3 regions of the Stappia sp. P2PMeth1 genome follow, and region 1 is predicted to be linked to each of the others. Evidence: riboswitches for the same ligand, from Rfam matches in the RefSeq annotation. Region 1 holds a riboswitch; each other region holds the start of a gene.

Region 1 (3,227 bases):
CTGCATCAAGGCCCTGTAGAAGACGATGGCGGCGACGGGGGCGGCCGGATCAGTCCAGCTCGCCTTAAGCTCGGCCAGCGTCGGGTGCGCACGGCCGGGCAGCAGCAGGCCGGCGCGCGGCAGCGGGCGCGGCGGATCGGGCTCCTGCGCCCCATCCAGCAGATGCGCGGCGTAGCGCAGGAAGTTGCGAAGGTTTTCCGCCCCGCCTTCGGCGAGATAGCGCCACAGGCGCATCACCTCGTCGACGGGCAGCGTGGAGCGGGCGGCAAGGTCCGCGTCCCAGCGGTCGTCGCCCGGCATCACCGCCAGATGCAGGCCGTGGCCGCGCGCCGCCTCGGTCAGCCGCTCGACGCCATAGGGCCAGTATTCCGCCCCGCCGAGCAGGCGCAGCACGACCAGCCGCGAGCCCGCCACCGTCTGCTCGGCATACATGTCGACCGAATAGGGGTGCGACAGGGCCATCAGGTTGGCAAGCCGCAGGCTCGGCTGCCCCGCCCCGCCCCCTGCTGCCACGGAGGCGAGCGAGGCGAGTTCCGTGTCGGCCGCCGACAGCACCACCACATCGGCCGGCGACTGGCCGAGATCGACCGCCTCGTCGCCCTGGTCGATGCGCCCGCTGCGCCCTGCGAGAATATGCATGCCGTCTCCTGCGCCTTGCCTGCCGTATGGATCAGGCGGCGAGCGCGCTGGCGAGCAGACCCTCGACGCGGGCAAGGTCGAAGCCGGCAAGGCCGATCACCACGACCCGGCCGGGGGCGCGCGCGTCGCGCGCGAACCATGCCTCGACGCGCGGGCCGACCGCCTGCACCATCGCCGGCGCGGCCTTGCCCTCGATGCCGACCGCGCCCTTGATGCGCAGCACGCCGGGCACCGCCATGGCGGCGGCGACGCGCGCCTCCAGATCCTTCAGCGAGGCGAGCGGGGCGAGCTCGACCACATGGCTGACGAAGTCGTCGTGGTCGTGATGATGGTGATGGTGGTGATCATGATCGTCATGGTCATGATCATGATCGTCGTGATCGTGGTCGTGGTCGTGGTCGTCGTGGTGATGATGCTCGTGATGGCTCTCGCGCCCGTGCATGTCGTCTTCCGAAGCGCTCATCCGGCCGAGCAGCACGTCGGCGGCGAGCCTGCCCTTTTCCGCCGCCACGATCTCCACCGCCGCGCGGACGCGGCCGGCGACCTCGGCCCGCACCCGCTCCAGCGTCGCCGCATCGACGAGATCGGCCTTGTTCAGCACGACGAGGTCAGCGCAGACGAGCTGGTCCTCGAACAGTTCCTCCACCGGGCTGTCGTGGTCCAGCGCCTCGTCGGCGGCGCGCTGCGCGGCCAGCGCCGCCTCGTCGCCGGTCACCCGCCCTTCCGCGACGGCTGCGGCATCCACCACCGTCACCACCGCGTCCACCGTCACGCGGGTCTTGACGCTCGGCCAGGAGAAGGCGCGCACCAGCGGCTGCGGCAGGGCAAGGCCCGAGGTCTCGATGACGATGTGGTCCGGCGCCTCGTCGCGGGCGATCAGCATTTCCATCGTGGGGAGGAAATCGTCGGCGACGGTGCAGCAAATGCAGCCATTGGTCAGCTCCACCACCTCTTCGGCGGCGCAGTCCGGATCGGCGCAGCCGTCGACCAGCGAGCCATCGAAGCCCATGTCGCCGAACTCGTTGACGATGAGGCCGATGCGCTTGCCCTTTGCCTCGCGCAGCAGGTTGGCGAGCAGCGTCGTCTTGCCGGCGCCGAGGAAGCCGGTGACGATGGTGGCCGGGATCTTGCCGGCGGTGCGGGGCGTGGATGCGGTCATAGGCGGATCTCCGGCTGGAGGTGGGATGGCTTGAGAACGAGCGGCAGGCCGGCGGCGACAAGCACCGCTACATCGGCGAGTTCCGCGATGCGGCGATTGAGGCGACCCTGCTCGTCGCGAAAGCGGCGGGCGAGCGCATTGTCGGGCACGATGCCCGAGCCGACCTCGTTGGTGACGAGAACGATGGGGCCGGGCGCGGCGCGCAGCGCCCCGGCGAGCCGGGCCGTCTCCGCTTCCGGATCGGCTTCAGCGAAAATCAGGTTGCTGAGCCACAGGGTCAGGCAATCGACGAGGATGGCGCGCTGCGCCGTGCTCTCGGCAGCGAGGACGCCGGCAAGGTCGCGCGGCTCCTCGATGGTCCGCCAGCCCTCGCCCCGCTGGTCGCGGTGGCGGTCGATGCGCTGGCGCATCTCCTCGTCATGGGGCGTGCAGGTGGCGACATAGACGCGCTCGCGCGCCGAGGCGAGCACCAGCCCCTCGGCATAAAGGCTCTTGCCCGAGCGCGCGCCGCCCGTCACCAGCACGGTGCGGGCCGCGACAGGAGCCGGGGCGGTTGGAGAATCGGATGCGCCGCTCACGCGCAAGCCGTCCGGCAGCGGGATATGCCGGGAGGGCTGAAGCGGCGGGCGCCCTTCAACGGGAACATTCTGGCCTCCTGCCGTCCACCCGACGGCGCGTGACGTTTCGGGCCGGGCCCCTTGGCGGGGGCTCGGGTGATCCGGCTCGTCTCCTGGCTCGCGGGTCGCGGCCTTGCCCTGCCCTTCCCGGACCGAAAGGCCCAGTGGTTCATGCAGGAAGGCTCGCCGCTCACAGTTGCGGGGGCAGCTACGGATTCGGGAGCCCGACTTGGGTCCTCCCCCACCGTATTCCGACTTTCCCCTTTCACCGGACTTCGTCCGTCAGAAAGGACCGGAAGATCACGACTCATAGCCTGCCGAAGGGGCCGGCGTCCAGCAGCGAGACGTGGACGGCTCCGGGAAGCTTCCGCAGCGGCGCCCGCTCCACTCACAGCGGATGCGGCCGGATGCCCGCGGCTCTTGCCGGTGCAGCTTGCCGGTGCACGCTCCCCGCCCCTCCCCACTCCCCGACTGTGGAAAAGTTTTGCGACAAAGGGCTTGGCAAGCGGCGGCGCAGTTTGCTATACGCCTGCCATCGACGCGGTGCGGATGCCCCGCGTGTTTCGTGATCCCCGGTAGCTCAGTGGTAGAGCAAGCGGCTGTTAACCGCTTGGTCGCTGGTTCGAATCCGGCCCGGGGAGCCACTTCCTCCTTATCTTCCCAAAAATCCTCCAGTCTTCCCGAAAACATGCGCCGCCTGGCGATATCGGGTTTCCTGCGGCCGAATGGGCTCTAGGTCGTGAATTCATAACTGTGCCGTTTCTCGCCAGACTTACGAGTCCACGACCTACGCGCGTTCCTTCAGGAAGTCG
Region 2 (3,227 bases), on a different contig from region 1:
CATTGACGAGGAAATACTCGGCGAGCGTCACCCGGGTCTGCGGCGTCGCACTGATGAACTCGCTGTCCTTCATCCGGCCGTTGAAGATCGCATCGAGAAAGACGGTTCCCCGTCCCTCGTCGAAGCCGCGCACCAGGCTGAGCGAGGCCGAGTGCTTGGGCCGGCGCACTTCCTCCAGCCCGCTCGGCTCGGTCGCATCGAGATAGGTATAGGTGCCCTTGACGGAGAGGTCGGCGAGCAGTTCGACACCGAGCGACACCTCGATGCCCTGGCGCTTGCTGGTGCCCGCCATATTGGCCGGCGAGGAGCCGACGCCCGGCACCCAGGGCGTCCAGATCTCGTCCTCCAGCCGCTCGTTGAAATAGGTCACATCGGCGACGGCGCGACCGTCCCAGAACCGCTGCTCGATGCCGATGTCCCAGGCGAAGTTCTTCTCCGGCCTGAGGTTCGGATTGCCGGTGAAGCTCGCCGGGATGAAGCCGAACTGCTCGAAGAAGGTCGGATTGGTGACGCCGGTGCCGATCGAGGCATGGAAGCGCGTGCCGGTCTCGCGCAGCAGATAGGCGGCGCTGGCGCTGTAGGTCAGCGTGTCCTTGAACTGGTCGTTGCGGTCGTAGCGCAGGCCCGCTCCAAGGAACACCGTGTCGAGGAAGGCGCCGCGATACTCGGCGACATAGCTGGTCAGGTCGCGCTGTTTGCCGGGGATCTGCGAGGGATCGAAAGCGGGAAAGGCGTTCTTGTAGTGCTCGCGCTCCCATTCGACGGCGCCGGTCAGACTGTGTTCTGCATCGAGGAAGTCCGGCGTCGCCGCCGTCACCGTCGCCTGATAGCTGAGGTGCAGCCGGCGGTCGTCGTTGCCGTTCAGGCTGCCGGTATTGAAGCCGCGCCGCTCCAGCCCGGTGTATTTGGCCCGCGCCTTCTGCACCAGCCGGTCGTCGAACAGCGACCAGGACAGGCCGACGCCGGTGTAGAACTCCTTCGTCGCGTTGTAGCCGGGCGTGTCGATGACGAGGCCCTCCGTCGGCGTCGGCGGCCAGGCGGAATCCTGGTCGTCCGTGTCCGACTTGCGGTCGACATAGCGGGCGCTGAGATCGAGGCTCAGCGCGTCGGTGATGTCCCAGTTGAAGCGGCCGTTCAGCGTGGCGTTGCGGTCGCCGTCCTTCTCGGAGCCGAATTGCGAGATGTTGAAGCCCTCGTTCTGGCGCCAGGCGCCGGAGACCGCGATGTCGTATCTCTCGCCGCCGCCGCGCACGCCGACATGGCCGGCCACCGTCTTGTCGGTGCCGGTTTCCGCCCGGCCGGTGATCTTCAGGTCGTTGCGGATGCCGCCCTTGGTGGTGATGGCGATGACGCCGGAGCTGGCATTGGAGCCGTAGATGGCGCTTTGCGGGCCGCGCAGCACCTCGATCCGCTCGATGTCGGCAACCTGCAATCCGCCGAAGTCGAACTCGCCGCTGGAGGTCGCCGCCACCTCGACGCCGTCGATCAGCACCAGAACGTGGTTGGCCTCCGAGCCGCGGATGCGGATCTGCGTCATGCCGCCATTGCCGCCGGTGCGCGAGACGGCGATGCCCGGCACCTTGCGCAGCGCATCGGCGACATAGCGCGTCTGCGTCGTCTCCAGCTCCTCGGCGGTGATCACCGTATGCGCCCGGCCCACCGCCTCGGCGGCGACCGGCGTGCGCCCGGCCGAGACGACGATCCGGTCGAGCTGCGTCGCCTCATCTTCAAGACCCGGCGTTTCAAAACCCTGAGCGCGGGTCTCGCCCGGCGCGGCAATCATCGCCGCCCCCATTCCGGCCCCCAGCACGGCAGCCAACGGCCCGGCGCGCAAGGCGCCCCCCAAAATGAACCTCATCCAGACACACCCCTGACGTGCGCCGGAATGCCCCTCGGCGCTCCGTCGCGATACGGCACGAGCCGGCGGACGCAGGCACGCCCCCAGCGCGACGGCGCAAGGCGGCGGCCTGCGGGCGCAGGCGGTTTCGGGTGTCACCTCAACGGAAAGCCGCGCCTCGACACACCCCGCGTCGAAGATCGGGTGACCGACAGGGGCAGGTCTCCTGGCTCACGGGTCATCGCGGACATTCACCTTCCCAACCCTGCCTTTGCCGGCGGGGTCAGTGGCCTTCGAACGTCCACTCTCCGTTCACAGTTGCGGGGGCAGCCACGGTTTCGGTCCCTGTTGGGTACGCCTCACCGTGTTCCCTTTTCATCCGGACATGTCCGGAACCTCTGTCGGCGTCAAAGAGAGCGGTTTCGCGCGCCCGAGTCAATCGTCTGTCGCCGTCCCCTTCGCCGCTGCAACCGGACGCTGCGTCAGGTGATCTCCGGGCGCGGCGGGGCGGGAGGCGTGCTCCCTCCAGTGGGCGAATCCGTTCCCGCCGTCGCCGGGTCGCAAAAGCCACCACTTGACTTTCGCCGGCCAAGCACCGACCTTCGGGGCATGAACACGACCGCACCGCGCCAGATTTGCGTTTTCAGGGTGTGCCCCATCGCGGGACACTGACCCCCGGCTAGGTCGCGTCGCGCCCCGGCCGCGGGGCATAGGCCGGCTCGTCCCCTCGCGGGCACACAGCAGGCCATAACGGCGGCGAACACTTCCCCTCACGAGATCCAGACCGCCCGACGCGCGCCTTTGTGCGTCGGCGGCCTTACAACATTGCAAGGACGCCGAGAATGGCTCCAGATACCCGCAAGCGGCGCAAGCCCGCCATCACCGTGACCCGCTCCGACCACGAGCGGCTGTCCGGGCTTGCCGAGTCCATTTCCACCCGCAATCCCGCTGTCGCCGAGCAGTTGGCGAGCGAGCTCGACCGGGCCCGCATCGTCGACGACCGGCGCATTGCCGCCGACGTCGTGCGCATGGGATCGCGGCTGCGCTTCACCACCGATGCCGGCGAGGACCGCTCCGTGACGCTGGTCTTCCCGGGCGAGGCCAATATCGCCGAGGGCAAGATTTCCGTCCTCACCCCGATCGGCGCCGCCTTGGTCGGCCTGTCCGCCGGCCAGTCCATCGACTGGACGGCTCTCGACGGGCGCACCCACCGGCTGACCGTGGAGAGCGTCGAGCCCCCCGCCGTGGCCGAGGCCGAGGCGCGGCCGGCATGAGCGCCACCGCGTCGACGAAAGAGCCGAAGCCACGCGACCGGCTGGCGATTTTCGGAGGCTGTCTCATCGCAGGATCCTAACCCCTGCGCTGCCGACCCGGCAGCCAGGGGACTCCG
Region 3 (3,227 bases), on a different contig from region 1:
CGCCGATCTCGGCGGCCTGTCGAACCCGATCGGCCGCACCGACGACGACTACCGCCAGGGCTGGACGGCCTTCTACTGGGCCTGGTGGATCTCCTGGTCGCCCTTTGTCGGCATGTTCATCGCCCGGGTCAGCCGCGGCCGCACGGTGCGCGAGTTCATCACCTGCGTGCTGCTGATCCCCTCGCTGGTCTGCGTGCTGTGGATGGCGGTGTTCGGCGGCGTTGCCATCGACCAGGTCCTCTCCGACCCGGCGACCAGCGCGGTCAAGGCCAATGTGATCGACAGCTACAGCCCGGAACTGTCGCTCTTCGCCATGCTCGAGGGCCTGCCGCTCGCCTCCATCACCTCCACCATCGGCATCGTGCTGGTCATCGTGTTCTTCGTCACCTCGTCCGATTCGGGCTCGCTGGTGATCGACACGATCACCGCCGGCGGCAAGGTCGACGCGCCGGTGCCGCAGCGGGTGTTCTGGTGCACCTTTGAGGGGCTGGTGGCCATCGTGCTGCTGATCGGCGGCGGGCTCGGCGCCTTGCAGGCCATGGTCATCTCCACCGGCCTGCCCTTCACGCTCGTCCTGCTCTTGATGTGCGTGGCGATCTTCAAGGGTTTGCAGACCGAGGAGCGGTGACGCTTGGCTCCCCGGTCCCGGCTCGGCGCTGCCGCGCCGTCCGGGAAGACGCAAGGAGAGGCATCCTGCTTCACACCGACGCGCGCCCACCCCTGGGCTGTCGTCCCGGTTTCGGCGCAGCCGAAGACCGGGATCCAGTAACCACGAACGGTTCGGCTCAAGCCTCGGCGCTGCCGCGAGCGCCCCTCGTCGAGGGGCATCCGCTTTCGCAAACCCACCAGCCCGGCGGATACTGGATACCTGCCTTCGCAGGTATGACAGCCGTGGGGGTGGCGATGTGTTCCCGCCTCGATAGCGCCAAAGGCACCAATGGTTCCCGGATCTCCGGCTTCGCCGCGTCCGGGGATGGCGCACGCGGAACAGGATCGGACGAAAATTGATCTTGTCACGCCAACGCCCCGCCCTCTAGCATCGCAACCGATGGTTCCCGCGTGGCAAAGCCGGACGCGGGTGAAAAGGGAACACGGTGCGGCGTACCCAACAGGGGCCAAGACCGTGGCTGCCCCCGCAACTGTGAGCGGCGAGCGCTGTCCGAATGCCACTGGCCTTGAGCCGGGAAGGCGGACAGGCGCGAGGAACCGCGAGCCAGGAGACCTGCCATCGATCACGGCGCGTCGGGGGGCCCCTCGCGCCATCCTGTCCCTGGCTTCGCGCACGGTGGGTGCGCCAAGGAGGCTTGCATGCATATCGAACCCGGCGTCGTCGACGGCGCCAAGATCCTTCTCAGCGTGGCGACCGCCGCCGCCTCCGTCGGCCTGATCGGCAAGATGTCGCTCGACACGATCCGCCGCGACGGCGGCCTTGCCGCCCTCCTCGTCCGCTCGGTGATCGCCACCGCGCTGGTCTTCTGCTTCTTCGAAGTGCTGCCGACCAAGCCGGTCGGCGTCTCCGAGGTCCATATCATTCTCGGCTCGACGCTCTACCTGATGCTCGGCGCCGGTCCCGCCGGCATCGGCCTGGCGCTCGGCCTGCTCACCCAGGGCCTGTTCTTCGCGCCCGACGACCTGCCGCAATACGGCATGAACCTGACGACGCTGATCGTGCCGCTGTTCGCCATGAGCCTCCTGGCGCGCCGCATCATCCCGGCGAAGACCGCCTACAAGGACGTCAGCTACAAGCAGGCGCTGGCCCTTTCCACCAGCTACCAGGGCGGCATCGTCGCCTGGGTGGCGTTCTGGGCGTTCTATGGCGGCGGCTTCAGCGCCGAGAACCTTGCCGATGTCGGCAGCTTCGGCCTCGCCTATCTGACGGTGATCATCGTCGAACCGCTGGTCGACCTTGCCGTGCTCGCCGGCGCCAAGCTGCTCGACAAGGCCCGCACCGGCCTCGTCTTCCAGCAGCGCCTCTACCACGCCGCCGCCTGACGGCGCGCGTCGCCGGCCGCCGCGTGCGGCCGGCGACCTGACAAACTGCCTATCTGCCAAACTGCCAATCTGCCTGACTGAAAACCTGCCTGAAAAGCCTGCCTGACTGAACGACTGACAGGACCTGAAGCAATGGCGCGACCCATTCCGGGGCGCCGGATCGACTTGAGAAAAGGATCGACTGCATGACGAGGTTCACTTTTGCCCGGCGCGCCGCTGCCTTCGCTGCGACCGCCGCCGCCCTGGCGCTCACCGCGACGCCCGCCCTTGCCCATCTCCATCCGGGCGAGCACGGCTCCTTCGCCGCCGGCTTCAGCCATCCGCTGTTCGGCGCCGACCACATCCTGGCGATGGTCGCCGTCGGCCTGTGGGCCTGGCAGATCGGCGGCCGCGCCGTCTATATCGTGCCGGCCGCCTTCGTCGGCACCATGCTGCTCGGCTTCGTCCTGGCGCTGGCCGGCATCGCCCTTCCCTTCGTCGAACCGGCGATCCTTGCCTCGGTCGTCGCGCTCGGCCTGCTGGTGGCGCTCGCCGTGCGGCTGCCGGTTGCCGGCTCGGCCGCCGTCGTTGCCGCCTTCGCCCTGTTCCACGGCCATGCCCATGGCGGCGAGATCGGCGCGGCAACTGAGTTCGCCTATGGCGCCGGCTTCGCCCTCGCCACCGCCCTGCTGCATGCCGCCGGCATCGCGCTCGGCTATGGCCTCGGCAAGCTCGCCTCCTCGCGCGGCAACGCCGTCACGCGGGTGCTCGGCGGCCTGACGGCCCTCGCCGGTGCCGCGCTCGTCCTCGGTGGATAAACCGGTCCGGGCGGCGGGGACAACCTCGCCCCGCCTGCCCCACCTGCCCCGGCGAGGCGCGAAAATCGCCGCGTGAGCCGGCGTGACCACGGGTTTTCTCGATATTGAGAGGCCCGTCTCGAAATCCGGGCCGTTTGAGACGGAATTTTGCAAAATCCGTCTCGAAATTTCTCAAAAAACGGCACCACAAAATAGCTCGGACGAGCGGGACCTCGTCCGGGCGTTTTTTCTCAGGAAATTCAATCCATTGCGCCGGTCAGACAAGCCCTCGACGGCCGAAGGTCGTGCGGGCAGTGCCGCCGCCCGGCGGCACGCGGCGCTTTTCCACCACGACAGGCTGGCCCTGCGGCGGCAGGCCGCTCGCCGACATCGCAGTCCGGCTGCCGCTGCTGCTCTGGCCTGCAGCGTGCCGGCGGATCAACTCGTCGATCTCGTCCG

What was found. A riboswitch is a leader RNA that binds a small molecule or an ion and turns the genes downstream of it on or off. The one in region 1 is predicted to bind cobalamin.
Region 2: another riboswitch for cobalamin. It lies ahead of P2PM1_RS19965 (TonB-dependent siderophore receptor); the one in region 1 lies ahead of cobU (bifunctional adenosylcobinamide kinase/adenosylcobinamide-phosphate guanylyltransferase).
Region 3: another riboswitch for cobalamin. It lies ahead of P2PM1_RS09475 (energy-coupling factor ABC transporter permease); the one in region 1 lies ahead of cobU (bifunctional adenosylcobinamide kinase/adenosylcobinamide-phosphate guanylyltransferase).

The regions. Positions count from the first base shown of each region.
Region 1 is NZ_FYAW01000040.1:23,612-26,838, forward strand. It holds gene cobN (cobaltochelatase subunit CobN) at 1-639, opposite strand, end outside; gene cobW (cobalamin biosynthesis protein CobW) at 671-1,798, opposite strand; gene cobU (bifunctional adenosylcobinamide kinase/adenosylcobinamide-phosphate guanylyltransferase) at 1,795-2,376, opposite strand; cobalamin riboswitch at 2,501-2,727, opposite strand; tRNA gene P2PM1_RS21735 (tRNA-Asn) at 2,985-3,059, shown strand; gene P2PM1_RS21740 (LysR family transcriptional regulator) at 3,203-3,227, opposite strand, start outside.
Region 2 is NZ_FYAW01000035.1:10,603-13,829, reverse strand. It holds gene P2PM1_RS19965 (TonB-dependent siderophore receptor) at 1-1,858, opposite strand, end outside; cobalamin riboswitch at 2,036-2,252, opposite strand; gene rnk (nucleoside diphosphate kinase regulator) at 2,680-3,111, shown strand.
Region 3 is NZ_FYAW01000017.1:105,909-109,135, reverse strand. It holds gene P2PM1_RS09480 (BCCT family transporter) at 1-628, shown strand, start outside; cobalamin riboswitch at 1,033-1,245, shown strand; gene P2PM1_RS09475 (energy-coupling factor ABC transporter permease) at 1,309-1,992, shown strand; gene P2PM1_RS09470 (HupE/UreJ family protein) at 2,178-2,789, shown strand; gene P2PM1_RS09465 (DUF805 domain-containing protein) at 3,046-3,227, opposite strand, start outside.